DNA from 3 places in the Streptomyces sp. NPDC097619 genome. Region 2 is predicted to be linked to each of the others. Evidence: riboswitches for the same ligand, from Rfam matches in the RefSeq annotation. Region 2 holds a riboswitch; each other region holds the start of a gene.
What was found. Region 2 has a riboswitch for cyclic di-AMP ahead of ABTZ17_RS02330 (LysM peptidoglycan-binding domain-containing M23 family metallopeptidase). Riboswitches for the same ligand answer to the same signal wherever they lie in the genome.

Region 1 (9,762 bases), 110 kb from region 2:
GGGCGGTCTCGTTCCAGTCCAGCTCGTGGAGCCGGTCCGGGGAGACGCCCCAGTGCTCCAGGTGGGCGCCGACGCCGAGCGGCACGGCGAAGACGGTGTCGCCGTCCGCGAGCGCCTTGATCGTGGGCATGTCCAGGTGGTCGTAGTGGTCGTGGGAGATCACGATCACGTCCACCGGCCCGAGGGAGGCCAGGGGGACCGGGGCGGGGTGCAGCCGCTTGGGTCCGGCGAAGGGGAAGGGGGAGCAGCGCTGCCCCCAGACAGGGTCGAAGAGGACCCGGTGGCCGTCGATCTCGGCGAGGACGCTGGAGTGGCCCATCCAGGTGAGGCGCAGTCCGCTCGCGGGCGGGACGGACAGGTCCTTCAGGGTGGTCGGGTGGACCGGGATCGCGGCGGCCGGGGCGCGACGGACCCGCTCGTCCTTGCGGAAGTAGATCTTCGCGAACTCCGCCATGGAGCCGGAGGGGCGCCGCTGGGCGGCGACCGGGTTCTGGAAGATCCCGTCGGCGAACTGGGGCGAGCGGCGGATCCGCTCCATCCGTGCGCCGGCGGGGTCCGCGCCGAAGGCGGGGGTGCGCAGCGAGCGGAGTCCGGAGCGGAGGGATCGGGAGCCGGGCAAAGCGCCTCCTGGGGCGGTGGAGCGGGTCGGTACGGCGGGGCGGGCGCGCGGAGAGGTCCGCCCGCTGCCCCTCCCTGTCCAACGCTCCCCCGACCCGAAGGATTCCGGCGGCAGGACCCGCCGTGTTCCCGGGCGCGGGTGCGGGCGGCCGGTGGCGGAGGGGACCGGGGTCCCTCCGGGGCCGACGGCCCGCACCCGCGCCCGGGTGTACCGGGGTGGCGGCGGCCGTGTTCGGGTCGTTACAGCGGCAGCAGGTCGGGGCGCTTGGGTTCGACGTGGTCGCCGGAGGACTCGCCGCGGAGGCGGCGGCCGATCCAGGGGACCAGGTGTTCCCGGGCCCAGTGGATGTTGTCGCGGGTGACCTCGGCGGAGCCGCGGGGCTGCTGCGGCGGCCAGGGCTGGTCCGGGTCGGCGGGCACCTCCAGGCCGAGGACCTGGGCGGCGCGCAGGGCGACGCGGGTGTGGCCCTCCGGGGAGAGGTGGAGCCGGTCGCCGTCCCAGGCGCGGCGGTCCTGGACGGTGCGCAGGGACCACAGGTCGAGGACGGGGCAGCCGTAGCGGTCGGCGATGGCCCGGACGTGCGCGGAGTAGGTGGCGACCTTGCCGCGGAGGTGCCGCAGGACGGGGACCCCGCGGGTGTCGAACCCGGTGGTGATCATGACGGTGGGGACGGCGCCGGTGAGGTCGGCGACGGCCTCCTCGAAGCGGGCGGCCACGTCGTCGGGGTCGGTGCCGGGGCGGATGATGTCGTTCCCGCCGGCGCAGAAGGTCACCAGGTCGGGGGCGAGCTCCTTGGCCCGGGGCACCTGCTCGGCCACGATCTGGTCGAGGAGCCGGCCGCGCACCGCGAGGTTGGCGTACCGGAAGTCGTGCTCCTCGCGCCGGTCGGCGAGGAGCACGGCGAGCCGGTCGGCCCAGCCCACGAAGGAGTCGCCGGGGCCCGGGTCGCCCACGCCTTCGGTGAAGCTGTCACCGAGGGCGACGTACGAGCCGAAGGGTTCGGCCAGGGTCGCGAGGGCGCTGCCGTGAGCGCCGTGAATGAGGGGTATCGATTCGCCTGCCACGACAGCACATCATTCACGGCGGGATGTGACCTACGCGACCGTAGGCAGGGGTTGACGTGGCGTGATCTGTACCACCGGGTCAGTTCAGGCCATGACCGTTTCGCCGGGAATAACACGGTATGGAGGCATCCGGACAGGGAGGAAAACGGCCCGGGGGCCGGAATCCCCCTCGGATTCCGGCCCCCGGGCCCCTGACGGCGATGACCGTCAGATGCTCACCCCGTGACCGCGCAGGTAGGCCAGCGGGTCCACGTCCTGCCCGTAGGAGGGGCCGGTGCGGATCTCGAAGTGCAGGTGCGGTCCGCTGGAGTTGCCGGTGGAGCCGGACAGGCCCAGGGCGGTGCCGGCGGAGACGCTCTGCCCGGAGGACACGCTCAGGGAGCTGAGGTGCGCGTACTGGGAGTAGCGGCCGTCGGCGTGCCGGACGATGACCTCGTTGCCGTAGGCCCCGGCCCAGCCGGCCGAGACCACGGTGCCCGCGCCGACCGCCTTCACGGTGGTGCCGGAGCCGACCGCGAAGTCCACACCGGTGTGGTAGCCGCTGGACCACATGCTGCCGCCCTGGCGGTACTGGGTGGTGACCTGGGCGTCGACGGGGGCGGTGAAGCCGGAGCCCTGCTGCTCGCCGGAGGTGTTCTCCTCGGGGGCGGACTCCTGCTCCGGGGCGGACTCGCGCGGTGCGGTGGCGGTCCGCTCCGCGGAACGGGCGGCGCGCTCGCCGCCGGTGCCGTCCTCGGAGGAGACGCCGCGCTCGGCGCTCTTCCGCTCGGGGGCCGGGGCGGCGGCGCGCGGGGCGGCGGCCTCGCCGGCGCCTGCCGCGGACCTCCCGCCGAGGGTGAGCTTCAGGCCCGGGTGGATGAGGGCCGGGTCGGAGCCGACGGCGGCGCGGTTGTCCGCGTACAGCTGCTCCCAGCCGCCCTTGACGCCCTCGCTCGCGGCGATGGCGGAGAGGCAGTCGCCGGAGACGACGGTGTAGACCTGCGGGGCCTTCTTCGCGGCGGCCGGAGCGGCCTGGGAGGCGGCCTGCCCGGGGAGCCGGTCCACGGCCTTCGGGGCCACGGCGGTGGCCTGGGCCGGGGCGGCGTGGGCGGTCGCGGCACCGAGGAGCGGCAGCGCGAGCGCGGCGCCGCCGGTGCCGGCCGCGACGAAACCGCGGCCGATCGGGCTGGACTTGGGGCGGCGGTGCTTGCCCTTTCCGGGCATGGCGGATTCCTCTCCGGCGCCTGCGAGGTGAGCTGTCGGGTTCGGACTGGAGCTGTCCGGCCGTGCGCGGACGCACGGCTTCACCCCAAGCCCGCCGGACGGATCCGGCGGGCGCGTTACCTGGTTCCCCCGCTCCTGCCGCACGTGTTGGACGGATGCGGTTTCCGGGCGGCGGCAGGATTCGGCGTTCCACCCGGCTCGGCCGTGACCGTAATCGAGTGCGGCCGGACGGAACAAGCCAGGAATTCCCCAAGGGAATGCGGACGGAAAATGATCAATGGAATTCCCGTCACACTCCGTCTATTGCGACCGTGTAACAGGCGCCTCCACAAGGGAATTCGAAGAACGCCCGCCGACACTCACGGTCACCGTATGATCTGGCTCACCAGCCCCGGGCGCATCTACCCCGGCACAGCGGCAACTTGACGCCAAGTAGCGCAATTCGGACATCCCACCGGACCGCGAGGAGCCCACGTGACCCAGCCCCTACCGCAGACCCCCGCCGCGGAGCCCACCCTCACCGGGATCCGCAACTTCCGCGACGTGGGCGGCCTTCCGGCCGCGGACGGCCGACGCGTCCGCCACGGACATCTCTACCGAAGCGGACATCTGGCGCATGCCACCGAAACGGACACCGACTATCTGAACTCGCTCGGACTCCACACCGTCTTCGACTTCCGCAACGCCGCCGACCACGCCATCGAGGGCCCCGACGTCACCCTGCCCGGCGTACGGAACGTCAACATCCCCCTCTCCGACCCCGCCGACGGCGGGGAGTTCTGGCGCCTCATCCGCGAAGGGGAACTCGACCGGCTCCGCGAGCTGCTCGGAGAGGGGCGAGGGGCGGACCGTATGTCCGCTTCGTACCGGAAGATGGTCCGGGAGCGGACGGCCGAACACAGCCGCGTGCTGCACGCCCTCGCGACCGGCACCGTCCCCGTCCTCATGCACTGCGCCGCCGGGAAGGACCGCGCCGGGCTCTCGATCGCCGTCACCCTGCTCGCGCTCGGCGTGGACCGGCGGGCCGTCACGGCCGACTACCTGGAGTCCAACGCCCCGCACCGCCGCTACCGGACCGTCCCCGGCAGCGCCCCCGAATCGCGCTCCCCCGAGGTCACCGCCCTCCTCAGCCCCCTCTTCGAGGCCCGCGCCTCCTACCTGGAGGCCGCCTTCGCCCTCATCGACGAGACCTGGGGCGGCACCGAGGGATACCTCCACGAGGGCCTCGGTCTCACCCCGGACACCCTGGACGGGCTGCGCGACCGCCTGCTGGAACCCTGATCGACGAAGGCGGGCGGGCCGGGACGGGCGGATCCGCCCGGCACCCGCCCGCCCCGCCGGACCCCACCCGTCAGCGCTGCGCCACCGCCTGCTTGACCAGCGTCCGACCGAACTCCCAGATCAGCCCACCACCCCCGTGCGCCTCGTCCATCACCGCCCGGAAGGCCCCCACGAACCGGTCCACGTCCGCCTCGTCCAGCACCAGCGGCGGGATCAACTTGATGACTTCGAGGTGGTCCCCCGAGACCTGCGTCAGGATCCGGTGCCGCTGGAGCAGCGGGGCCACCACCATCTGGGCGAACAACCCCTTGCGGGCCGCCTGGAGCATCGTCCACCGGCTGCGCAGCCCCAGGGACACCGGCCGGCCGAACTCGATCCCGATCATCAGCCCGCGCCCCCGCACCGCGTGCAGCAGCTCGTACTCGTCCACCAGCGCGGCCAGTCGCCCGCGGAGCAGGTCACCCAGGCGCCGGGCACGCGCCACCGTGCCCTCCCGCTCCATCACCGACAGCACCGCGAGTCCCGCCGCCATCGCCTGCGCGTTGGATCCGAAGCTGGCCGAGTGCACCAGCACCCGGTCCATCGAGGAGTACACCTTCTTGAAGATCCAGTCCTTGCCGAGGGTCGCCCCCACCGGCACGTAGCCACCGGAGAGCGCCTTCGCCACGCACACCAGGTCCGGCTCCACCCCCTCCTCGTGCTGGTAGGCGTAGAAGTCCCCGGTCCGCCCCAGCCCGGTCTGCACCTCGTCCGCGATCAGCAGCGCCCCGTGGGCGTGCAGCAGCTCCTGGGCGGCCCGCAGATAGCCGGGCGGCGCCTCGTGCACCCCCTTGCCCTGCACCGGCTCCACGATCAGGGCGGCCACGTCCCCGCGGCGCAGCTCCCGCTCCAGGGCCGCGAGGTCCCCCAAGGGGATCGCCGTGTCCGGCAGCAGCGGCCCGAAACCGTCCCGGAAGCCCCCCTCCCCGTTGACCGAGAGGGAGCCGGTGGTCAGCCCGTGGAAGGCGTGCGCGCAGTACAGGACCCGGCCCCGGCCGGTGGCGCGGCGGGCGAACTTCAGGGCGGTCTCCACCGCCTCGGTGCCGCTGTTCCCGAAGAACACCCGGTCCAGGTGCGGGCTGTGTTCCAACAGCCGCTCGGCGAGCAGTCCGGGCAGCGGCGGGCAGTCGAAGCGGGTCAGGTCGGCCAGCTGCGCGTCCAGCACGTCGTGCAGGGCCCGCCGCACCACCGGGTGGTGCCGGCCCAGCCCCATCACCCCGAACCCGGCGAGCATGTCGAGGTAGTCGTTGCCGTCCTCGTCCCAGAAGTGCGCGCCCTCGGCCCGTACGTACACCTTGTCGAAGCCGATGGTGTGCAGCATCCGGGGCAGCTGGTGGTTCAGGTGACGGGCGTGCAGTTCGTACCGCTCACCGCCGCGCTCCGCGAGCAGCCGCCCGAGGTCGAATTCCCCGCTCGGAGGCGTCCCGTCCGGTCCGCAGCTCCCGGTCGGGGAAATTCCCGCCGGTTCCTCTTCCTGTTCCTGCCCTGCCATTTCCTCACCCCTTCCGCACGGGCCGCGGCCCGTGCTGTGATCACGGGAATTCCCGGCACGCGGCCCCGCACCCCGGGAAACGGCCATGATCGCCGTTTCCCGGGGTGCGGGAATTCCGCGGGTGCCTCGGACGGGCGGTCAGTCCCGGTTTCCCGAAACGGTTTCCCGGGCCGCGCGGATGGATTCCCGGAGGGAACCCATGGTGGCGAGGACGGCGGTGGGTTCGTACCCGCAGTGCGCCATGCAGTTGGCGCAGCGGGGGTCCTTGCCGCGACCGTAGCGCTCCCAGTCGGTGTCCTCGACGAGTTCGCGGTAGGTGGGCACGTACCCGTCGCTCATCAGGTAGCAGGGGCGCTGCCAGCCGAAGAGGGAGTAGTTCGGGATGGCCCAGGCGGTGCAGGGGAAATCCGCCTTGCCCTCCAGGAAGTCCAGGAAGAGCGGGGAGTGGTTGAGCCGCCAGCGGCGGCGGTTGCCGCCCGCGAAGGCCTTCTTGAACAGCTCGCGGGTCTGCTCGACCCCCAGGAAGTGCTCCTGGTCCGGCGCCTTTTCGTAGGCGTAGGCGGGCGAGATCATCATCTCGTCCACCTTGAGCTCGTCGTTGAGGTAGTTGAGGACCTCGATGACGGTCTGCGGGGTGTCGGTGTTGAAGAAGGTGGAGTTGGTGGTGACGCGGAAGCCGCGGCGCTGGGCCTCCTTGATGGCCTCGACGGCCTCGTCGAAGACGCCCTCCTTGGCCACGGACTCGTCGTGGCGCTCGCGCAGCCCGTCGATGTGCACGGCGAAGGCGAAGTAGGGCGAGGGGGTGAAGTTCTCGATCTTCTTGCGGAGCAGCAGGGCGTTGGTGCACAGGAAGACGTACTTGCGGCGCTCCACGAGCTGGCGGACGATCTCGTGGATCTGCGGGTGCATGAGGGGTTCGCCGCCCGCGATGGACACCATCGGCGCGCCGGACTCCAGCACCGCGCCGACGGCCTGGGCCACCGGCATGCGCTGTTTGAGGACGCCCGCCGGGTGCTGGATCTTCCCGCAGCCCTCGCACTTGAGGTTGCAGGCGAAGAGCGGTTCCAGCTCCACGATGAGCGGGAACTTCTCCCGCTTGCGGAGCTTCTGTTCGAAGAGATAGGTCCCGACCCTGATGGACTGTCGCAGTGGCATGGCCATCTGGCTCACCTCCTGGGAAGCAGCAAAGAACGGTGCCAGTCGAAGAATGCAGGCAGGACGGCACGAAGGACGCGGAAGGCCGATATTCCACCGCGTAGCGTGCCGATGCGGACGAGCTCGTGCCCCGGGGCGTCCACGATCACCCGGACGGCCGCCACCGGGCGCCCGGGGTGACCCCGGGTGGCCGTCCACAGCGTGGCGGCCGACTCCATGTCCACGGCCACGGCCCCGCCGGCCCGCAGCCGCGCCCGCTCCGGGCCGCGGACCACGTGGTCGGAGCCGATGAGCGGGCCGGTGTGGACGGTGCGGCCGGGCAGGGTCCGGGACAGGGCCCGGACGAGGGAGGGCAGCTCGGTGCCGGGCACGCTGCCCCGGGGGTCGCGGGTCTCCTCGGCGACGACCAGGTCGCCGGGGCGCATCCCGGGGAGCAGTCCGGCGCAGAAGCCGGTGGCGAGGACGGCGGCGCCGTCCAGGCCGGGGCGGGTCAGGGCCTCGGTGAGGGCGCGTTCCGCGGCGGCCGGTCCCATGCCGGTGCGCAGCAGGGTGTGGTCACCGGGTGCCCCGGCGCGGGTTCCGGTGCGCAGGGCGAGCGCCTCGATGCCGAGGGCGCAGGCGATGAGGAGGGGGCCGGGGGCGGTCATGCCGGGGCCTCCGGTGCGGGGGCGGAGCGGGTGGCGGCCGGGTCCGGTGCGGGGGTGCGGCCGGGGACGGCCGGGGCTTCTCCGTACCGGTAGCGGCCGAGGGCGGTGAGCGGGAAGACCTGCCGGTACAGGTGGTAGTTGATGGAGAAGTCCCAGGGGAAGCCGGTGCCGGTGAAGTGGGGTTCGTCCCAGCTGCCGTCGGGGCGCTGGGTGGTGGTGAGGTGGCGGATGCCCCGGCTGACGGCGGCGCCGCCGCGTTCGCCGGCGGCGAGGAGGGCGAGGAGGGCCCAGGCGGTCTGGGAGGCGGTGGACTCGCCGCGGCCCGCCCAGGTGCCGGGGTCCTGGTAGGAGCGTTGGTCCTCGCCCCAGCCGCCGTCCTCGTTCTGTACGGACTCCAGCCAGGCCACGGCCTTGCGGATGGCGGGGTGTCCGGGTGCGAGGCCGGCGGCGGTGAGGGCGGGCACCACGGAGCCGGTGCCGTAGACGTAGTTGGTGCCCCAGCGGCCGAACCAGGCTCCGCTGGTCTCCTGTTCGGCGAGGAGCCAGTCGACTCCGCGGCGGGTGCGGGGGTCCTGGGCGCGGCCCTCGGCGGCGAGCATCTCGACCACGTGGGCGGTGACGTCGGCGGAGGGCGGGTCGATGACCTCGCCGAAGTCGCAGAAGGGGAGTCGGTTGGGGAGGGTGCTGGTGTTGTCGGCGTCGAAGGCGCCCCAGGCGCCGTTGCGGGACTGCATGCCGAGGGTCCAGGACACTCCGCGGTCGATCGCGGCCTCGGCGCGGGCCCGGTCGGGGTGGTGGATGCGGCGGAGGGCGAGGATGACCTCCGCGGTGTCGTCGATGTCGGGGTAGTTGTCGTTGTGGAACTCGAAGGCCCAGCCTCCGGGGGCGAGTCCGGGCCGCCGCACGGCCCAGTCGCCGGTGCGGCCGATCTCCTCGCCGATCATCCAGTCCCCGGCTTTGACCAGGGCGGGGTGGTCGGGCGGGAGGCCCGCGTCGGCGAGGGCGATGGCGGCGAGGCAGGTGTCCCAGACCGGGGACTGGCAGGCCTCGATCATGCGGGCGCCGTCCTCGCGCCAGACGGCGAAGCGGTCCAGGGAGGCGAGTCCGGCGCGCATCACGGGGTGGTCGAGCTCGTAGCCGAGGAGGTGGAGGGCGATCAGGGAGTAGACGGCGGGCGGTTGGATGCCGCCCCAGCAGCCGTCGTGTTCCTGGCGTTCGATGATCCACCGGGCGGCCCGGTCCATGGCCGACCGGCGCACCGCGCGGGGCGCGAACCGGTGGTAGACGCGCAGGGCCCGGTCCAGCCGGTGGAAGACGCCGTCCCAGCTGAGGGCGGGGGGTTGCGGCCGGGCGGGGCGGGGGTCGCGGGCGTCGGTGTGCAGTTCGTCGAGGGCGAAGGGGGCGGGGCGCACCGGGCGGAGGGCGGAGACCACGGTCAGCGGGACGATGGTCTGACGGGCCCAGCAGCCGAAGTCGTAGATGTTGAGCGGGACCCAGCGCGGGAGGAAGACCAGCTCGGGCGGGACCTCGGGCAGGTCCTCCCAGCGCCACCAGCCGAAGAGGGCCAGCCAGATGCGGGTGAAGACGCGGGCGGCGGCGAGGCCGCCGTGGGCGCGGATCCAGGCGGAGGCGCGGCTCATGTGGGGGGCGTCCGGGGCGTCCCCGGCGAGCCGGAGCGCCACGTACGCCTCGATGGTGGCGGAGAGCTCGGGCGGACCGCCGTGGAAGGTGGCCCAGGTGCCGTCGGGGCGCTGTTCGCCGCGGATGAAGCGGGCGGAGGCCGCGGTGACGGTGTCGTCGGAGATGCCGAGGAACTGGCGGAGCAGCAGGTCCTCGGCGTCCATGGTGACGTTGGTCTCCAGGTCGCCCTTCCACCAGCCGGCGGCGTCCTGGCGGGCCAGGAGGTTCCGGGTGGCGCGGGCCACGGCTTCCTCCGCGGCCCGCTGCAGTGCGCGGTCGGGCCGGTCGGCGCCGGGCGCGGCCCCGTTGCTTCCGTCGGTCGTCGCTGTCATGCCTTCCCCTTCCCGCAGTGTCCTCTGCTGTGCTGGGGTCCGGCGTCGGCCGGTGCCGTGGGCTCAGGGGCCGTGGGCACCGACCGGTGACGCGCGGTTCATCTCCAGGAGGCGATCATCGCTTGCGCACGACCACAAAGTCCGCGAGCGCCACGAGCTGATCCCGGATCCGTGCGGGCATGTCCACCTCGTCGAGTGCCCGGATGGCGATGGCGTGTTGACGCCGGGCCTCCTCCGCGGTCCACTCGCG
Region 2 (9,762 bases):
GCCGCCGGCTGGTGGAAGGGCGACCTGGAGACCAACGTCACCATGGACGCCGAGGACCTGCTGCTCCGCCAGTTCCTCGGCATCTCCGACGACACCGTCACCGCGGCCTCCGCCCGCTTCATCCGCGGCGAACAGCGCCCCGACGGCACCTGGGCCACCTTCCACGGCGGTCCGCCCGAGCTCTCCGCCACCATCGAGGCGTACGTGGCGCTCCGGCTCGCCGGGGACGCCCCGGACGCCCCCCACATGAGCCGCGCCTCCGCCTGGATCCGCGCCCACGGCGGCCTCGCCGCCGCCCGCGTCTTCACCCGCATCTGGCTGGCCCTCTTCGGCTGGTGGCGCTGGGAGGACCTGCCCGAGGTCCCGCCCGAGCTGGTCTTCCTCCCGCGCTGGGTCCCGCTCAACATCTACGACTTCGGCTGCTGGGCCCGTCAGACCATCGTCCCGCTGACCGTGGTCTCCGCCCTCCGCCCGGTGCGCCCCGCCCCCTTCGCCCTCGACGAACTGCACACCGACGCCCGCGACCCCCGCCCCGCCCGGCCGCAACCCCCCGCCCTCAGCTGGGACGGCGTCTTCCACCGGCTGGACCGGGCCCTGCGCGTCTACCACCGGTTCGCGCCCCGCGCGGTGCGCCGGTCGGCCATGGACCGGGCCGCCCGGTGGATCATCGAACGCCAGGAACACGACGGCTGCTGGGGCGGCATCCAACCGCCCGCCGTCTACTCCCTGATCGCCCTCCACCTCCTCGGCTACGAGCTCGACCACCCCGTGATGCGCGCCGGACTCGCCTCCCTGGACCGCTTCGCCGTCTGGCGCGAGGACGGCGCCCGCATGATCGAGGCCTGCCAGTCCCCGGTCTGGGACACCTGCCTCGCCGCCATCGCCCTCGCCGACGCGGGCCTCCCGCCCGACCACCCCGCCCTGGTCAAAGCCGGGGACTGGATGATCGGCGAGGAGATCGGCCGCACCGGCGACTGGGCCGTGCGGCGGCCCGGACTCGCCCCCGGAGGCTGGGCCTTCGAGTTCCACAACGACAACTACCCCGACATCGACGACACCGCGGAGGTCATCCTCGCCCTCCGCCGCATCCACCACCCCGACCGGGCCCGCGCCGAGGCCGCGATCGACCGCGGAGTGTCCTGGACCCTCGGCATGCAGTCCCGCAACGGCGCCTGGGGCGCCTTCGACGCCGACAACACCAGCACCCTCCCCAACCGACTCCCCTTCTGCGACTTCGGCGAGGTCATCGACCCGCCCTCCGCCGACGTCACCGCCCACGTGGTCGAGATGCTCGCCGCCGAGGGCCGCGCCCAGGACCCCCGCACCCGCCGCGGAGTCGACTGGCTCCTCGCCGAACAGGAGACCAGCGGAGCCTGGTTCGGCCGCTGGGGCACCAACTACGTCTACGGCACCGGCTCCGTGGTGCCCGCCCTCACCGCCGCCGGCCTCGCACCCGGACACCCCGCCATCCGCAAGGCCGTGGCCTGGCTGGAGTCCGTACAGAACGAGGACGGCGGCTGGGGCGAGGACCAACGCTCCTACCAGGACCCCGGCACCTGGGCGGGCCGCGGCGAGTCCACCGCCTCCCAGACCGCCTGGGCCCTCCTCGCCCTCCTCGCCGCCGGCGAACGCGGCGGCGCCGCCGTCAGCCGGGGCATCCGCCACCTCACCACCACCCAGCGCCCCGACGGCAGCTGGGACGAACCCCACTTCACCGGCACCGGCTTCCCCTGGGACTTCTCCATCAACTACCACCTGTACCGGCAGGTCTTCCCGCTCACCGCCCTCGGCCGCTACCGGTACGGAGAAGCCCCGGCCGTCCCCGGCCGCACCCCCGCACCGGACCCGGCCGCCACCCGCTCCGCCCCCGCACCGGAGGCCCCGGCATGACCGCCCCCGGCCCCCTCCTCATCGCCTGCGCCCTCGGCATCGAGGCGCTCGCCCTGCGCACCGGAACCCGCGCCGGGGCACCCGGTGACCACACCCTGCTGCGCACCGGCATGGGACCGGCCGCCGCGGAACGCGCCCTCACCGAGGCCCTGACCCGCCCCGGCCTGGACGGCGCCGCCGTCCTCGCCACCGGCTTCTGCGCCGGACTGCTCCCCGGGATGCGCCCCGGCGACCTGGTCGTCGCCGAGGAGACCCGCGACCCCCGGGGCAGCGTGCCCGGCACCGAGCTGCCCTCCCTCGTCCGGGCCCTGTCCCGGACCCTGCCCGGCCGCACCGTCCACACCGGCCCGCTCATCGGCTCCGACCACGTGGTCCGCGGCCCGGAGCGGGCGCGGCTGCGGGCCGGCGGGGCCGTGGCCGTGGACATGGAGTCGGCCGCCACGCTGTGGACGGCCACCCGGGGTCACCCCGGGCGCCCGGTGGCGGCCGTCCGGGTGATCGTGGACGCCCCGGGGCACGAGCTCGTCCGCATCGGCACGCTACGCGGTGGAATATCGGCCTTCCGCGTCCTTCGTGCCGTCCTGCCTGCATTCTTCGACTGGCACCGTTCTTTGCTGCTTCCCAGGAGGTGAGCCAGATGGCCATGCCACTGCGACAGTCCATCAGGGTCGGGACCTATCTCTTCGAACAGAAGCTCCGCAAGCGGGAGAAGTTCCCGCTCATCGTGGAGCTGGAACCGCTCTTCGCCTGCAACCTCAAGTGCGAGGGCTGCGGGAAGATCCAGCACCCGGCGGGCGTCCTCAAACAGCGCATGCCGGTGGCCCAGGCCGTCGGCGCGGTGCTGGAGTCCGGCGCGCCGATGGTGTCCATCGCGGGCGGCGAACCCCTCATGCACCCGCAGATCCACGAGATCGTCCGCCAGCTCGTGGAGCGCCGCAAGTACGTCTTCCTGTGCACCAACGCCCTGCTGCTCCGCAAGAAGATCGAGAACTTCACCCCCTCGCCCTACTTCGCCTTCGCCGTGCACATCGACGGGCTGCGCGAGCGCCACGACGAGTCCGTGGCCAAGGAGGGCGTCTTCGACGAGGCCGTCGAGGCCATCAAGGAGGCCCAGCGCCGCGGCTTCCGCGTCACCACCAACTCCACCTTCTTCAACACCGACACCCCGCAGACCGTCATCGAGGTCCTCAACTACCTCAACGACGAGCTCAAGGTGGACGAGATGATGATCTCGCCCGCCTACGCCTACGAAAAGGCGCCGGACCAGGAGCACTTCCTGGGGGTCGAGCAGACCCGCGAGCTGTTCAAGAAGGCCTTCGCGGGCGGCAACCGCCGCCGCTGGCGGCTCAACCACTCCCCGCTCTTCCTGGACTTCCTGGAGGGCAAGGCGGATTTCCCCTGCACCGCCTGGGCCATCCCGAACTACTCCCTCTTCGGCTGGCAGCGCCCCTGCTACCTGATGAGCGACGGGTACGTGCCCACCTACCGCGAACTCGTCGAGGACACCGACTGGGAGCGCTACGGTCGCGGCAAGGACCCCCGCTGCGCCAACTGCATGGCGCACTGCGGGTACGAACCCACCGCCGTCCTCGCCACCATGGGTTCCCTCCGGGAATCCATCCGCGCGGCCCGGGAAACCGTTTCGGGAAACCGGGACTGACCGCCCGTCCGAGGCACCCGCGGAATTCCCGCACCCCGGGAAACGGCGATCATGGCCGTTTCCCGGGGTGCGGGGCCGCGTGCCGGGAATTCCCGTGATCACAGCACGGGCCGCGGCCCGTGCGGAAGGGGTGAGGAAATGGCAGGGCAGGAACAGGAAGAGGAACCGGCGGGAATTTCCCCGACCGGGAGCTGCGGACCGGACGGGACGCCTCCGAGCGGGGAATTCGACCTCGGGCGGCTGCTCGCGGAGCGCGGCGGTGAGCGGTACGAACTGCACGCCCGTCACCTGAACCACCAGCTGCCCCGGATGCTGCACACCATCGGCTTCGACAAGGTGTACGTACGGGCCGAGGGCGCGCACTTCTGGGACGAGGACGGCAACGACTACCTCGACATGCTCGCCGGGTTCGGGGTGATGGGGCTGGGCCGGCACCACCCGGTGGTGCGGCGGGCCCTGCACGACGTGCTGGACGCGCAGCTGGCCGACCTGACCCGCTTCGACTGCCCGCCGCTGCCCGGACTGCTCGCCGAGCGGCTGTTGGAACACAGCCCGCACCTGGACCGGGTGTTCTTCGGGAACAGCGGCACCGAGGCGGTGGAGACCGCCCTGAAGTTCGCCCGCCGCGCCACCGGCCGGGGCCGGGTCCTGTACTGCGCGCACGCCTTCCACGGGCTGACCACCGGCTCCCTCTCGGTCAACGGGGAGGGGGGCTTCCGGGACGGTTTCGGGCCGCTGCTGCCGGACACGGCGATCCCCTTGGGGGACCTCGCGGCCCTGGAGCGGGAGCTGCGCCGCGGGGACGTGGCCGCCCTGATCGTGGAGCCGGTGCAGGGCAAGGGGGTGCACGAGGCGCCGCCCGGCTATCTGCGGGCCGCCCAGGAGCTGCTGCACGCCCACGGGGCGCTGCTGATCGCGGACGAGGTGCAGACCGGGCTGGGGCGGACCGGGGACTTCTACGCCTACCAGCACGAGGAGGGGGTGGAGCCGGACCTGGTGTGCGTGGCGAAGGCGCTCTCCGGTGGCTACGTGCCGGTGGGGGCGACCCTCGGCAAGGACTGGATCTTCAAGAAGGTGTACTCCTCGATGGACCGGGTGCTGGTGCACTCGGCCAGCTTCGGATCCAACGCGCAGGCGATGGCGGCGGGACTCGCGGTGCTGTCGGTGATGGAGCGGGAGGGCACGGTGGCGCGTGCCCGGCGCCTGGGTGACCTGCTCCGCGGGCGACTGGCCGCGCTGGTGGACGAGTACGAGCTGCTGCACGCGGTGCGGGGGCGCGGGCTGATGATCGGGATCGAGTTCGGCCGGCCGGTGTCCCTGGGGCTGCGCAGCCGGTGGACGATGCTCCAGGCGGCCCGCAAGGGGTTGTTCGCCCAGATGGTGGTGGCCCCGCTGCTCCAGCGGCACCGGATCCTGACGCAGGTCTCGGGGGACCACCTCGAAGTCATCAAGTTGATCCCGCCGCTGGTGCTGGACGAGGCGGACGTGGACCGGTTCGTGGGGGCCTTCCGGGCGGTGATGGACGAGGCGCACGGGGGTGGTGGGCTGATCTGGGAGTTCGGTCGGACGCTGGTCAAGCAGGCGGTGGCGCAGCGCTGACGGGTGGGGTCCGGCGGGGCGGGCGGGTGCCGGGCGGATCCGCCCGTCCCGGCCCGCCCGCCTTCGTCGATCAGGGTTCCAGCAGGCGGTCGCGCAGCCCGTCCAGGGTGTCCGGGGTGAGACCGAGGCCCTCGTGGAGGTATCCCTCGGTGCCGCCCCAGGTCTCGTCGATGAGGGCGAAGGCGGCCTCCAGGTAGGAGGCGCGGGCCTCGAAGAGGGGGCTGAGGAGGGCGGTGACCTCGGGGGAGCGCGATTCGGGGGCGCTGCCGGGGACGGTCCGGTAGCGGCGGTGCGGGGCGTTGGACTCCAGGTAGTCGGCCGTGACGGCCCGCCGGTCCACGCCGAGCGCGAGCAGGGTGACGGCGATCGAGAGCCCGGCGCGGTCCTTCCCGGCGGCGCAGTGCATGAGGACGGGGACGGTGCCGGTCGCGAGGGCGTGCAGCACGCGGCTGTGTTCGGCCGTCCGCTCCCGGACCATCTTCCGGTACGAAGCGGACATACGGTCCGCCCCTCGCCCCTCTCCGAGCAGCTCGCGGAGCCGGTCGAGTTCCCCTTCGCGGATGAGGCGCCAGAACTCCCCGCCGTCGGCGGGGTCGGAGAGGGGGATGTTGACGTTCCGTACGCCGGGCAGGGTGACGTCGGGGCCCTCGATGGCGTGGTCGGCGGCGTTGCGGAAGTCGAAGACGGTGTGGAGTCCGAGCGAGTTCAGATAGTCGGTGTCCGTTTCGGTGGCATGCGCCAGATGTCCGCTTCGGTAGAGATGTCCGTGGCGGACGCGTCGGCCGTCCGCGGCCGGAAGGCCGCCCACGTCGCGGAAGTTGCGGATCCCGGTGAGGGTGGGCTCCGCGGCGGGGGTCTGCGGTAGGGGCTGGGTCACGTGGGCTCCTCGCGGTCCGGTGGGATGTCCGAATTGCGCTACTTGGCGTCAAGTTGCCGCTGTGCCGGGGTAGATGCGCCCGGGGCTGGTGAGCCAGATCATACGGTGACCGTGAGTGTCGGCGGGCGTTCTTCGAATTCCCTTGTGGAGGCGCCTGTTACACGGTCGCAATAGACGGAGTGTGACGGGAATTCCATTGATCATTTTCCGTCCGCATTCCCTTGGGGAATTCCTGGCTTGTTCCGTCCGGCCGCACTCGATTACGGTCACGGCCGAGCCGGGTGGAACGCCGAATCCTGCCGCCGCCCGGAAACCGCATCCGTCCAACACGTGCGGCAGGAGCGGGGGAACCAGGTAACGCGCCCGCCGGATCCGTCCGGCGGGCTTGGGGTGAAGCCGTGCGTCCGCGCACGGCCGGACAGCTCCAGTCCGAACCCGACAGCTCACCTCGCAGGCGCCGGAGAGGAATCCGCCATGCCCGGAAAGGGCAAGCACCGCCGCCCCAAGTCCAGCCCGATCGGCCGCGGTTTCGTCGCGGCCGGCACCGGCGGCGCCGCGCTCGCGCTGCCGCTCCTCGGTGCCGCGACCGCCCACGCCGCCCCGGCCCAGGCCACCGCCGTGGCCCCGAAGGCCGTGGACCGGCTCCCCGGGCAGGCCGCCTCCCAGGCCGCTCCGGCCGCCGCGAAGAAGGCCCCGCAGGTCTACACCGTCGTCTCCGGCGACTGCCTCTCCGCCATCGCCGCGAGCGAGGGCGTCAAGGGCGGCTGGGAGCAGCTGTACGCGGACAACCGCGCCGCCGTCGGCTCCGACCCGGCCCTCATCCACCCGGGCCTGAAGCTCACCCTCGGCGGGAGGTCCGCGGCAGGCGCCGGCGAGGCCGCCGCCCCGCGCGCCGCCGCCCCGGCCCCCGAGCGGAAGAGCGCCGAGCGCGGCGTCTCCTCCGAGGACGGCACCGGCGGCGAGCGCGCCGCCCGTTCCGCGGAGCGGACCGCCACCGCACCGCGCGAGTCCGCCCCGGAGCAGGAGTCCGCCCCCGAGGAGAACACCTCCGGCGAGCAGCAGGGCTCCGGCTTCACCGCCCCCGTCGACGCCCAGGTCACCACCCAGTACCGCCAGGGCGGCAGCATGTGGTCCAGCGGCTACCACACCGGTGTGGACTTCGCGGTCGGCTCCGGCACCACCGTGAAGGCGGTCGGCGCGGGCACCGTGGTCTCGGCCGGCTGGGCCGGGGCCTACGGCAACGAGGTCATCGTCCGGCACGCCGACGGCCGCTACTCCCAGTACGCGCACCTCAGCTCCCTGAGCGTGTCCTCCGGGCAGAGCGTCTCCGCCGGCACCGCCCTGGGCCTGTCCGGCTCCACCGGCAACTCCAGCGGACCGCACCTGCACTTCGAGATCCGCACCGGCCCCTCCTACGGGCAGGACGTGGACCCGCTGGCCTACCTGCGCGGTCACGGGGTGAGCATCTGACGGTCATCGCCGTCAGGGGCCCGGGGGCCGGAATCCGAGGGGGATTCCGGCCCCCGGGCCGTTTTCCTCCCTGTCCGGATGCCTCCATACCGTGTTATTCCCGGCGAAACGGTCATGGCCTGAACTGACCCGGTGGTACAGATCACGCCACGTCAACCCCTGCCTACGGTCGCGTAGGTCACATCCCGCCGTGAATGATGTGCTGTCGTGGCAGGCGAATCGATACCCCTCATTCACGGCGCTCACGGCAGCGCCCTCGCGACCCTGGCCGAACCCTTCGGCTCGTACGTCGCCCTCGGTGACAGCTTCACCGAAGGCGTGGGCGACCCGGGCCCCGGCGACTCCTTCGTGGGCTGGGCCGACCGGCTCGCCGTGCTCCTCGCCGACCGGCGCGAGGAGCACGACTTCCGGTACGCCAACCTCGCGGTGCGCGGCCGGCTCCTCGACCAGATCGTGGCCGAGCAGGTGCCCCGGGCCAAGGAGCTCGCCCCCGACCTGGTGACCTTCTGCGCCGGCGGGAACGACATCATCCGCCCCGGCACCGACCCCGACGACGTGGCCGCCCGCTTCGAGGAGGCCGTCGCCGACCTCACCGGCGCCGTCCCCACCGTCATGATCACCACCGGGTTCGACACCCGCGGGGTCCCCGTCCTGCGGCACCTCCGCGGCAAGGTCGCCACCTACTCCGCGCACGTCCGGGCCATCGCCGACCGCTACGGCTGCCCCGTCCTCGACCTGTGGTCCCTGCGCACCGTCCAGGACCGCCGCGCCTGGGACGGCGACCGGCTCCACCTCTCCCCGGAGGGCCACACCCGCGTCGCCCTGCGCGCCGCCCAGGTCCTCGGCCTGGAGGTGCCCGCCGACCCGGACCAGCCCTGGCCGCCGCAGCAGCCCCGCGGCTCCGCCGAGGTCACCCGCGACAACATCCACTGGGCCCGGGAACACCTGGTCCCCTGGATCGGCCGCCGCCTCCGCGGCGAGTCCTCCGGCGACCACGTCGAACCCAAGCGCCCCGACCTGCTGCCGCTGTAACGACCCGAACACGGCCGCCGCCACCCCGGTACACCCGGGCGCGGGTGCGGGCCGTCGGCCCCGGAGGGACCCCGGTCCCCTCCGCCACCGGCCGCCCGCACCCGCGCCCGGGAACACGGCGGGTCCTGCCGCCGGAATCCTTCGGGTCGGGGGAGCGTTGGACAGGGAGGGGCAGCGGGCGGACCTCTCCGCGCGCCCGCCCCGCCGTACCGACCCGCTCCACCGCCCCAGGAGGCGCTTTGCCCGGCTCCCGATCCCTCCGCTCCGGACTCCGCTCGCTGCGCACCCCCGCCTTCGGCGCGGACCCCGCCGGCGCACGGATGGAGCGGATCCGCCGCTCGCCCCAGTTCGCCGACGGGATCTTCCAGAACCCGGTCGCCGCCCAGCGGCGCCCCTCCGGCTCCATGGCGGAGTTCGCGAAGATCTACTTCCGCAAGGACGAGCGGGTCCGTCGCGCCCCGGCCGCCGCGATCCCGGTCCACCCGACCACCCTGAAGGACCTGTCCGTCCCGCCCGCGAGCGGACTGCGCCTCACCTGGATGGGCCACTCCAGCGTCCTCGCCGAGATCGACGGCCACCGGGTCCTCTTCGACCCTGTCTGGGGGCAGCGCTGCTCCCCCTTCCCCTTCGCCGGACCCAAGCGGCTGCACCCCGCCCCGGTCCCCCTGGCCTCCCTCGGGCCGGTGGACGTGATCGTGATCTCCCACGACCACTACGACCACCTGGACATGCCCACGATCAAGGCGCTCGCGGACGGCGACACCGTCTTCGCCGTGCCGCTCGGCGTCGGCGCCCACCTGGAGCACTGGGGCGTCTCCCCGGACCGGCTCCACGAGCTGGACTGGAACGAGACCGCCCGCGTCGGCGGGCTCTCCCTCACCGCCACCCCCGCCCGTCACTTCTGCGGCCGCGGCCTGCGCAACCAGCAGCACACTCTGTGGGCCTCCTGGGCCGTGGCCGGGGAGCGGCACCGGATCTACCACAGCGGCGACACCGGCTACTTCCCCGGCTTCAAGGACGTCGGCGCCGAGCACGGCCCCTTCGACGCCACCATGATCCAGATCGGCGCCTACAGCGAGTACTGGCCCGACATCCACATGACCCCCGCCGAGGGCATGCGCGCCCACCTCGACCTCCAGGGCGGCACCCCCCACGGGATCTTCCTCCCGATCCACTGGGGCACCTTCAACCTCGCCCCCCACCCCTGGGCGGAACCGGCCGAATGGTCCCTGGA
Region 3 (9,762 bases), on a different contig from region 2:
AGCCCGACCTCCCGCAGCCCGACCGTGTACAGGGCCCACAGGCCGCTCGCCACCAGCAGGAGCCCCGAGCCCGCCAGCATCCCGCCGTCCACCGGCAGCAGGTACCGCCACACCAGGGCGACCGCGCCGGTGGCGATCAGGGCCAGGCCGACGCCCTGCGCGCGGTGGGGCAGGCCCCGACCGCCGGCGACCGCGAGCGCGGCCACGAACAGCGGCACCAGCCCCGGGACCAGCGAGCCGACGAAGGCCGCCGAGGTGAGGGAGCCGCCCTGCATGGCGGCGAGGAAGAAGGGCACCCCGGCCCCGCAGGCCACCTTGAGGGCCGCGGCCGGGCGGACCGCGGCGATCAGGCGCCGCCGGCGCCACAGCGCGGGCGCCAGGACCAGCAGTGGGACGCCGTACCGCAGCAGGGCCGCGTCGGCGGGCAGCAGCGTGGAGGAGCCCAGGGCGCGGGCGCTGAGCGCGAAGCCGGCCCAGATCACGACGGTGAGGGCCAGGGCGACCAGGCCCGCCGCCCGCGCGGAGCGTCCGGCGGTGCCGTCCGGCCCGTGCGGGCCCGAGCGGGCGTCGGCGGTACGGGTCACGGTGGTTCCTCCCGGGTGGGGACGGGCCGCCCCGACGCCACCCGGGCCGGGTCCGAACCGGCGCGGCCCCGGGCGGGCCGGGGCAGCGCGGAGCGGACCGGACCGGTCGAAGGCAGGGCGGCGGTGCGGGTGTGGGTACGCGCGAGGGTGCGGCGGGGAGCGGAGGCGCGGCGCCGGGTACGGCGTGGATGCGATGCGATGCGATGCGATGGGGAGCGGGGACGGCGGGCGCGGGAGGGCTCCGGTCCGATGACACGGGCGGCGACCGCTCCTTCGGCAACGCTAGACCCTCGGCCAGGGCAGCCGATTGCCAGTTCTGCCCCTCAGCGGCCTCCGTGGGGCAGAATCTGCCAATAATCGGCCGTGACCGGAACCGGAGACGGACGGAACCGCCGGAAAAGGGCAGCAACGATCACGAACGGGCAGGTATCCCCATGGACGGGGTCGATTTCCGGATCATCCACGAACTCCAGGCCGACGGGCGGCTCTCCAACCAGGACCTGGCCGACCGGGTCCAACTCTCGCCCTCGCCCTGCCTGCGCCGCGTCCGCCGCCTGGAGGAGGCCGGTCTGATCCGCGGCTACACGGCGATGGTGGACCAGTCGGCCTTCGGCCTGCCGATCACCGTCTTCGTGCGGATCCGCCTGGAGCGCCACACCGGAGACGCCGTCCGCGTCTTCGAGGAGGAGGTGGGCCGCATCGAGCACATCCAGGACTGCTACCTGATGGCGGGCAGCAGCGACTACCTGCTCCGCATCGTGATCGAGAGCCTGGAGGCGTACGAGGTCCTGGTGCGCACCCGGATCCACGCCATCCCCGGCATCGCCTCCATCGAGTCGAGCTTCGCCTTCGGCAGCGTCAAGCAGACCCGGACCTACCCGCGCCCGGGGAAGCTGCTGCGATCGACTGGGGCGAGCTGAACAGGCCCTCAGGGTCGTACCGTCGGCGCACCGCCACGAGGCGGGGGAGGTTCGCCCCGTAGTAGGAGCGCGCCCAGTCGGACAGCTCGGGGTCCAGGTAGTTCTGGTAGGCCGTCCCGCTCGCCCACGGCCGCAGGTCCCGCCACAGTCCGTCCAGCCAGGCCCGGTGCGCGGCCCGCTCGGCGGGGCCGGCCTCCTGGGTCCAGTGGACGAGGTACTGGCCCAGGAACCCGCTGTCGCGGTGCGCGAAGGCGGTGTCCCCGGGCGCGGGCCGGTTCACGGCCCCGCCGCACACCCCGTCGAACTGCACCACGCCCGTCCCGCCCGCCGGGACCGTCCCGGCGTACCCGCTCACCGCCCGCAGCACCGCCTCCACGGCGTCCGGGCCCAGACCGCCGGGCCGCCAGAAGTCGGAGCGGGCCGCGTGGTCGGACCGCGTCAGCAGGCCCCCGGGGTCCCGGCCCGGCAGGTCGCCCGGCAGACGGCACTCCCGCGGGGCGCGGTCCGCGCAACCCGCCAACAGCCGCACGGTGTCCGCGTAGCCGCGGCTCGTCACCCACCGATCCCGGGGGTCCGTACCCACCAGGTCCGTCAGCCGGGACAGCGCCCCCTCCGCCTCCCGCCGGCCGTCCAGGCACACCACCCGGACCGCGGGGGCGCCCGGAGCTCCCGGACCCGACACCGTGAACTCCACCTGCGACCAGTACGGGTCGGGCAGCTCCGCAAGCCACCGCTGCCACCCCCGCAGCACCGCCGCCGTGTCCCGCCACGACCAGTGCAGCTCGGCGAAGGCGCAGTCCGCGGCCGGGGTCGGGGCCGTGCGGAACCGGAACTCCGTCACCACCCCGAAGTTCCCGCCGCCCCCGCCGCGCAGCGCCCAGAACAGCTCCGCGTCGTCCTCCGCACCGACCTCCCGCACGATCCCGTCCGCGGTCACCACCCGGGCGCCGGTGAGCCGGTCACTGGTCGTGCCGTGCGCCCGGGAGGCCATCCCCAGCCCACCGCCCAGCGCCAGCCCGGCGATGCCCACCGACGGGCACGACCCCGCGGGCAGCACCGCCCCGCTCGCCGCCAGCCGGGCGTGCAGCTCCCCGAGCCGGACCCCGGCCCCCACCCGCGCCGTGCCCGTGCCGGTGTCGATCGCGGCCAGCGCGCCGAGGTCCAGCACCAGGCCGGGGCCGGTGGACCTGCCCGCGTACGAGTGCCCGCCGCCCCGGGCCGTCACCGGGACCCCGTACCTGCGGGCGAAGCCCAGGCACTCGGCCACGTCGCGCTCGTGCGCGGGATAGACCACCGCGCCCGGGGCGGCCCCGTCGAACCGAGGCTGGAAGGACTGCCGGGCCTCGCCGTACTCCGCGTCCCCGGGCAGGACGGTCCGCCCGTCCAGCCCGGCGGCGAGGGCGGGGTACGGGGGCCCGGGGGCGGCGCGCCGGCGGGGCGCGGCCCCGGCGAGGACGGCGCCCGCGGCGCCCAGCAGCAGGCCGCGGCGGGGGAGGTGCATCCCGCCACCCCACCGCCCGGGTGCGACGGGGCGGGGGAGCGGGGCCGGGGGCGGAGGTTCCGCTCACGCGGACGGCCCAACGCGACCCGGCCGCGGGGCCGTCTGATTGACTCGCCCCATGGTGAGCATCGGATCCTTCGTCATGGGCGTCTCCGACCTGCCGCGCGCGGTGGCCTTCTGGGGGGCGGCCCTCGACTACGTGCCGCGGGACGAGGTGGAGGACGGCTGGGCGGTGCTGGTGCCCGCCCGCGGGCAGGGGCCCCAGCTCGCCCTCGGGGTGAGCGAGACCCCGGTCCGGGAGCACCCGCGGTCGCACCTGGACCTGTACGCGGCCGACGCCGCGGAGCAGGCCGCCGAGATCGAGCGCCTGATCGCCCTGGGGGCGGTGCGGGTGGACTGGGACCTGTACCCGGAGGACCCGGACTTCGTGGTCCTCGCCGACCCCGAGGGCAACCGCTTCTGCGTGATCGACACGGCGCACGGCGGCTGACGGGCGGCCTCCCCCGCGGTGAGCCCCGCCCCGCGCCTCAGCACCCCCGCCTCCCTCGGGCGCCGTTCCGCGGCCGGCCGTTCGCCGGCGGGCCTCAGTCCCCGAAGGTGCCGTGCCGGCCCGCGCCCTCGGCGAAGCGGCGGGCCCCCGCGCCGGTCTCGCCCGCCTCCAGCGGCACCAGGCCGTGCGCGTACTCCCGGCGCAGGGCCTCTGCCTCGGGGAGCCCGTGCTGCCCCCGGGCGGAGAGCCGGTCCTGGCGCAGGCAGGTCTGCGGGAAGGCGGCGATCTCTCGCGCCAGGGCCTCGGCGGCCTCCCGGGCCCGGCCCGGCGGGACGAGCCGGTTGACCAGGCCGATGGCGTGGGCCTCGGTCGCCGGCACGGGGCGGCCGGTCAGGATCAGGTCCATGGCGCGGCTCTCGCCGATCAGCCGGGGCAGCCGGACCGTGCCGCCGTCGATGAGCGGGACGCCCCAGCGACGGCAGTACACCCCGAACACGGAATCCTCCTCGGCCACTCGCAGGTCGCACCAGAGGGCCAGTTCCAGGCCCCCCGCGACGGCGTGCCCCGAGATCGCGGCGATCACGGGCTTGCCGAGCTCCATCCGGGTCGGCCCCATCGGACCGTCGCCGTCCGCCGTGACCCGGTTGCCGCGGGAGGTGCCCACCGCCTTGAGGTCGGCACCGGAGCAGAAGGTGCCGCCCGCGCCCCAGAGCACCGCGACCGCCGCGTCCTCGTCGGCCTCGAAGGCGCGGAAGGCCGCGGCCAGCAGCTCCGCGGTGGGCCCGTCCACGGCGTTGCGGCGGTCCGGCCGGTCGAGGACCACCGTGAACACCGGCCCCTCCTGTTCCACCCGGACGGCGGGTCGCCCGCCGTCCGTCCCGGGGCCGCCCGCTCCGTCCGCGCCCGGCTCCCGCCCCGCCGCCGTCCCGGCCCGTTCGCGCTCCGTCATCCCGCACCCCTCCGTCGATCCGCCGGTCCGTCGATCCGCCGGTCCGTGCGCGCGGCCGGACCCGGCGGCGCGCTCTCCGGGGCCAGCATCCCCGAAGCGCGCGCCGCGGGGGCACGATGGGTCGAATGGGCGTTTTGGCAGTTCATGTAAGGAATCGTTCCGGCTCGTGATGTCGGTCACGGGACATCCCCGCCCCGGTCGATCGCCGCGCCCCGATTCCGTTCCCGCGCGCCGCAGTTGGCCGACAGAAATGGCAAGCGGAATTGATCGAATTCATTCTCGAAGATCATTGTCGGAGAATTCGAGAATTCAAGTCTTGTTCCGTTCCCGAGCTTTCCCTTAGCGTCACCGTCACTCACTCCGGACGGAACGCCGAGTCCTGCCGCCGCCCGGAGTCCGACCACCACCCGACCACGGCAGGAGCGGGGGACCCAGGTACGCCGCCGTCCCGCATCCGGGGCGGCTCGGGGTGAAGCCGCGTCCGCGCGGCCGGGCAGCTCCTGCCCGAACCCGACAGCTCACCTCGTAGGCGCAGGAGAGGAACACCCATGCCCGCACGTGGCAAGCACCGTCGTGTCCAGCGCACCCTCCTCGCCCGGCGCGTGGCCGCCGTCGGCACCGGGGGCGCCGCCCTGGCCCTCCCGCTGTTCGGAGCGGCCCCCGCGGGCGCGGTGGTACCGCAGGCCGTCCCCGCCGCCGTCACGGCCCTGCCCGCCGCCGCGCCCGCCGCCGTGCAGGCCGTGAAGGGGGTCACCACCCATTCCGTGGCCGCCGGGGAATCCCTTTCCGGAATCGCCGGAAAGCATGATCTGGAAGGCGGCTGGAAGCGCCTCTACAAGGACAACCGGAACGTGATCGGCAATGACCCGGCGGCGATCCGCCCCGGTCTCAAGCTGACGATCGGAAGCACCAACCCGGCGAAGTCCGCGGCCGTGGCCGTCCAGGACCGGGCCGAAGCGGGCGCCCGCGCCGACCGCTCCGCCGTCCGCACCGCCCCCGCCGCCGCGTCCTACCCCGACACCCTCGACGGCTGGATCCGCGAATCCCTGTCGGTCATGGCCCGCCACGGCATCCCCGGCACCTACGAGGGCATCCACCGCAACGTCATGCGCGAGTCCTCCGGCAACCCCCTCGCCATCAACGGTTGGGACTCCAACGCCGTCGCGGGCACCCCCTCTAAGGGCCTGCTCCAGGTCATCGACCCGACCTTCCGGGCCTACCACGTGCCGGGCACGTCCACGGACTCCTTCGACCCGGTCGCCAACATCACGGCCGCCTGCAACTACGCGGCGGACCGCTACGGCTCCATCGACAACGTCTTCGGCGCCTACTGACCGGCGGCCCCACCCGCCGGCGGCGCATCCCACCCCCCACGCGCGCCCGTGGCCGGTCCTCGGGGGACCGGCCACAGGAACCGCGCATCGGCTTCCGCCACGGGCGGGGTCAGGGACCCGGCACCCCGCCCGTCCGCAGCTCCCGGTCCGACGGGCCGTGCCGCAGCGGCGTCAACTGCTCGATGTCGTAGCGGTCGCGGAGCGCCACCACGGCCGCCTCGTCCACCGGTCCGTCCGCGCCCAGGATCGCGAACAGCTCCTCGAAGTACCGCTCGTGGTCCGGCGGCGGCGAGGACTGGAAGAACATCCGCGCCGGTTCGCCCGACCGGTTCGCGAAGGCGTGCGGACAACCCGGCGGCACCACGATCACCGTGCCCGGACCGGCCCGCACCGGCCCCCGCCCCGTGGGCGACCGCCAGCCGTGCCAGTCGTCCCGGGTCCGGATCCGCGGCTCGAAGGCCAGCACCTCCAGCTCGCCCTCCAGCACGTAGAACAGCTCCTCGCTGTGCGCGTGCACGTGCGCGCCCACGTCGAACCCGGGCGGCACCACCACCTCGAAACTGGAGGCCACCCGCGAATGCTCGCCGGTGACCTTGAACGTCACCTCCTGCGCCGGGGTCGTCAGGGTCCGACCGTGCCCGGCGGGCACCAGCAGGCCGTCGGGGGAGCGCGCGAACACCGTCACCAGGTCACCGGCAATCCCTCGGGCCCCCGGATCAACGCCCCCGGCCGCCACCGCAGTTCCGCCTCCGGAACGGCGAGGGCCAGCCCGGGGAACCGGTCCAGCAGGGCGTCCACCATCAGCTCCGACTCCAGCCGGGCCAGCATCCCGCCCAGGCAGTAGTGCGGCCCGTACCCGAAGGACACGTGCGGATTGGGGTTCCGGTCCAGCCGGATCTCCTCCGGATCGGGGAAGACCTCCGGATCCCGGTTCGCCGCCAGGTAGGAGACGTACACCGCCTCGCCCGCCAGGATCGTGTGCCCGGCCACCGTCACGTCCTCCATCGCGATCCGCGACAGACCCACCGCCGAGCGGTGCGGGATGTACCGCAGCAACTCGTCCAGCGCGGACGGCCGCAGCCCCGGATCCGCCCGCAGCGCGTCCGCCAGCTCCGGCCGGCTCAACAGCAGGTACAGCATGTTCCCGGTGTTGTTGGTGACGGCCTCCCCGCCGATCTGGATCAGCAGGGCCAGACCCACCGCCTCCGAGGCGGTCACCTCCCCGGCCGCGATCGCCGTGCTCAGCAGACCGAGGACGTCCTCGCCGCCCTCGGCGCCGCGCTCCCGCAACTGCTCCGCGAAGTAGGCGCACATCTCGTCCTTCGCGGCCTCGCTGCGCCCCGCGCCCGCGCTGGAGGACAGGATCAGCGTGGTCCACTCGTGCAACCGGGGCCGGTCCGCGGCGGGCACGCCCATCAGCTCGCACACCACCGCCAGCGGGAACGGCGCCAGCAACCGCTCCGTCAGGTCCGCGGGAGGACCGTCCCGCAGGATGCCGTCCACCAGCTCGTCCAGCATCTCCCGGGCCCGGGACCGCAGTTGCTCCACCCCCTTGGTCGTGAAGGCGGGCGCCACCGCCCGCCGCAGCCGCGTGTGGTCGGGCGGGTCCTCGAAGCCCACCGCCCCGTCCACCGGGATGAAGTGCGGGGCCAACCGGGTGACGTTGTGGTCCACCACGGCCCTCCGACTGAACCGCCGGTCGTTCGTGACCGTCCGCACGTCCTCGTACGCCGACACCATCCACGCCCAGCCGTCACCGTTCGGCAGCTTGATGCGGGTCACCGGACCCTCCCGCATCAGACCGGCCAGCACCGGGTCGAACTCCGTCCCGAACAGGTCCAGCGCCGGCCAGGAACGCACCGGCGGCATCGGGCGCTCCCCGGCCGCCGTGGCGTGCCCGACCGGACAACCGCCCGTGCCGGCACCGGCACCGGCACCGGCACCGGTGCCGGGGTCCGCGGTCTCAGTCGACATGCAGGGACTCCCGTTCCCTCATCATGGCCGCCAGCTCCCGTTCCTCCGGGTCGGTCCAGCGTCCCAGGGTGATCTCCGCCGTGATGCCCGGCCCGAAGCCGGCCAGCAGGCCGCGCGCCGTGTCCGGAGCGCCGCCCTCCTCGAACATGCGCCGCAGCGCGTCCAGCACCACCGCACTCGCGATGTTCCCGTACTCGGTGAGCGTGGCCCGGCTGAACCGGAACGCCTCCGGCGGGACGCCGAGGAACCGGCTCAGGTCGTCCAGGATCCGCGGACCACCCGCGTGGACGATGTAGAAGTCCAGGTCGGCCGCGTTCCACCCGTGGTGTCCGGCCAGTTCCTGCAGGGCCGGAGCCAGTGGCTCCATCGTGCCCGGCACCCGCCGGTCCAGCCGGAAGTGGAATCCCGTCGAGCGGACGTCGTACGCGATCCAGTCCTCGGTGTCCGGCACCAGGTAGGAGCCGTTGCGCTGGAGCTCCACCCCCGTGCCCCCGCGACCGCGGACCACCGCCGCCGCCACCCCGTCCCCGAACAGGCCGTTCGAGAGCAGGTTGCCCACGTCCAGGTCCGTCGGCTGGTAGCACAGCGAGCAGAACTCGCAGGCGACGATGAGGGCGTTGGCCCCCGGGTAGGCGATGCAGAAGTCGTGCGCCCGGTTGATGGCCGCGCCACCCGCCGCGCAGCCCAACTGCGCTATGGGAACCTGCCGGCAGTCCGACCGGAACCCCATCTTGTTGATCATCCACGCGGTCAGCGAGGGCATCATGAAGCCCGTGCAGGACACGTAGACGATCACGTCGATGTCGGAGGGCTTCAGCTCCGCGGACTCCAGGGCCCCCCGCACCACGGCGGGCACCCGCGCCTTCGCTTCGGTCACGTACGTGGCGTTCCGGTGCTCGAAACCGGGATGGAGCAGCGTCTCCTCGATCGGACGCACGATGTGCCGCTTCTCGACCCCGGTGTTGCGGATCAACCGCAGTGCCAGGTCGAGCTGCGGGTGGTCGGCGTGGACGGAGCGGGCCAGGTCGAGCGTCTGCTCCATGGTGATCACGTGCTCGGGCACGGACACCGTGGGCTTGCACAGAGTAGGCATCGCGTGGTGCCTCCTTTCGCATCCGGTCACAGCCTGGGACAGGTCCGGCGAATGCGCGCGTCGAGAGGACCACACGTGACCTGGGCCGAACCGGTGATCCCTGGCCCTCGCGGGGCGAGTCGACTGGCGAACGGGAAGGAATCGCTCCACCGCGCCCTCCCGGGCGCATCACCCTGCGTGACACCGACGGTTGGGAGACCCCCGTGACCTCAGAACCCGAGACGGCCGTCAGGCCGGAGCCCGCGGCCGCCCCCACCGGCTGCCCCCAGGCGGACACCGGCGTGCACTTCTGGAGCCTGGAGGACCTCGCGGCCCTCGACTTCGACCCCTTCCTCCACGCACGCCTCAAGGACACCCGCGCGGCCCGCTTCAAAATGCCCTACGGGCAGGACTCCGGCTGGCTCATGACCCGCTACCAGGACGTCAAGCAGGTCACCTCCGACCCCCGGTTCAGCCGCGGCGAACTCGTCGGCAGGACCGTCACCAGCTCCTCCCCGCACGCCATCGCCTCGCTGAAGGCCTCCCTCAACTACGCCGACCCGCCCCGCCTCAACGTCATGCGCCGGGTGGTCGCCCGCGCCTTCACCGGCAAGAGCATGCTGCGGCTGCGCCCCGCCGCCCAGGCCACCGCCGACCGGCTGCTGGACGGCATGGAGGCCCACGGAGCCCCCGCCGACCTGGTCGAACACCTCCACGGCCCGTTCCCCCTGGCCGTGGTCAGCGACCTGCTCGGCGTCCCCGAGGAGATGCGCGCCCACATGACCGACTGGGCCAACGTGGTGATGGCCCCCGGCGCCGCCCCCGCGCGCAGCGCCGACACCAAGATGACCGTCCGCGACAGCGTGGTCAGCCTCCTGGAACTGCGCCGCGAGGACCCGCGGGACGACCTCGCCGGAGTCCTCGTCTCCGCCTGGGAC

Region 1: linked by a shared signal. The riboswitch ahead of ABTZ17_RS01835 (LysM peptidoglycan-binding domain-containing M23 family metallopeptidase) and the one ahead of ABTZ17_RS02330 (LysM peptidoglycan-binding domain-containing M23 family metallopeptidase) in region 2 are both predicted to bind cyclic di-AMP.
Region 3: linked by a shared signal. The riboswitch ahead of ABTZ17_RS17165 (transglycosylase SLT domain-containing protein) and the one ahead of ABTZ17_RS02330 (LysM peptidoglycan-binding domain-containing M23 family metallopeptidase) in region 2 are both predicted to bind cyclic di-AMP.

The regions. Positions count from the first base shown of each region.
Region 1 is NZ_JBEOSD010000004.1:114,271-124,032, reverse strand. It holds gene ABTZ17_RS01825 (MBL fold metallo-hydrolase) at 1-619, opposite strand, end outside; gene ABTZ17_RS01830 (SGNH/GDSL hydrolase family protein) at 859-1,626, opposite strand; gene ABTZ17_RS01835 (LysM peptidoglycan-binding domain-containing M23 family metallopeptidase) at 1,891-2,886, opposite strand; cyclic di-AMP (ydaO/yuaA leader) riboswitch at 2,891-3,050, opposite strand; gene ABTZ17_RS01840 (tyrosine-protein phosphatase) at 3,361-4,167, shown strand; gene ABTZ17_RS01845 (aspartate aminotransferase family protein) at 4,238-5,698, opposite strand; gene hpnH (adenosyl-hopene transferase HpnH) at 5,837-6,859, opposite strand; gene ABTZ17_RS01855 (5'-methylthioadenosine/S-adenosylhomocysteine nucleosidase family protein) at 6,865-7,500, opposite strand; gene shc (squalene--hopene cyclase) at 7,497-9,512, opposite strand; gene ABTZ17_RS01865 (polyprenyl synthetase family protein) at 9,628-9,762, opposite strand, start outside.
Region 2 is NZ_JBEOSD010000004.1:275-10,036, reverse strand. It holds gene shc (squalene--hopene cyclase) at 1-1,890, shown strand, start outside; gene ABTZ17_RS02310 (5'-methylthioadenosine/S-adenosylhomocysteine nucleosidase family protein) at 1,887-2,522, shown strand; gene hpnH (adenosyl-hopene transferase HpnH) at 2,528-3,550, shown strand; gene ABTZ17_RS02320 (aspartate aminotransferase family protein) at 3,689-5,149, shown strand; gene ABTZ17_RS02325 (tyrosine-protein phosphatase) at 5,220-6,026, opposite strand; cyclic di-AMP (ydaO/yuaA leader) riboswitch at 6,337-6,496, shown strand; gene ABTZ17_RS02330 (LysM peptidoglycan-binding domain-containing M23 family metallopeptidase) at 6,501-7,496, shown strand; gene ABTZ17_RS02335 (SGNH/GDSL hydrolase family protein) at 7,761-8,528, shown strand; gene ABTZ17_RS02340 (MBL fold metallo-hydrolase) at 8,768-9,762, shown strand, end outside.
Region 3 is NZ_JBEOSD010000055.1:8,921-18,682, forward strand. It holds gene ABTZ17_RS17140 (DMT family transporter) at 1-584, opposite strand, end outside; gene ABTZ17_RS17145 (Lrp/AsnC family transcriptional regulator) at 1,019-1,504, shown strand; gene ABTZ17_RS17150 (FAD-binding oxidoreductase) at 1,443-3,005, opposite strand; gene ABTZ17_RS17155 (VOC family protein) at 3,124-3,495, shown strand; gene ABTZ17_RS17160 (crotonase/enoyl-CoA hydratase family protein) at 3,590-4,444, opposite strand; cyclic di-AMP (ydaO/yuaA leader) riboswitch at 4,839-4,989, shown strand; gene ABTZ17_RS17165 (transglycosylase SLT domain-containing protein) at 4,993-5,778, shown strand; gene ABTZ17_RS17170 (cupin domain-containing protein) at 5,888-6,463, opposite strand; gene ABTZ17_RS17175 (cytochrome P450) at 6,460-7,647, opposite strand; gene ABTZ17_RS17180 (type III polyketide synthase) at 7,742-8,845, opposite strand; gene ABTZ17_RS17185 (cytochrome P450) at 9,049-9,762, shown strand, end outside.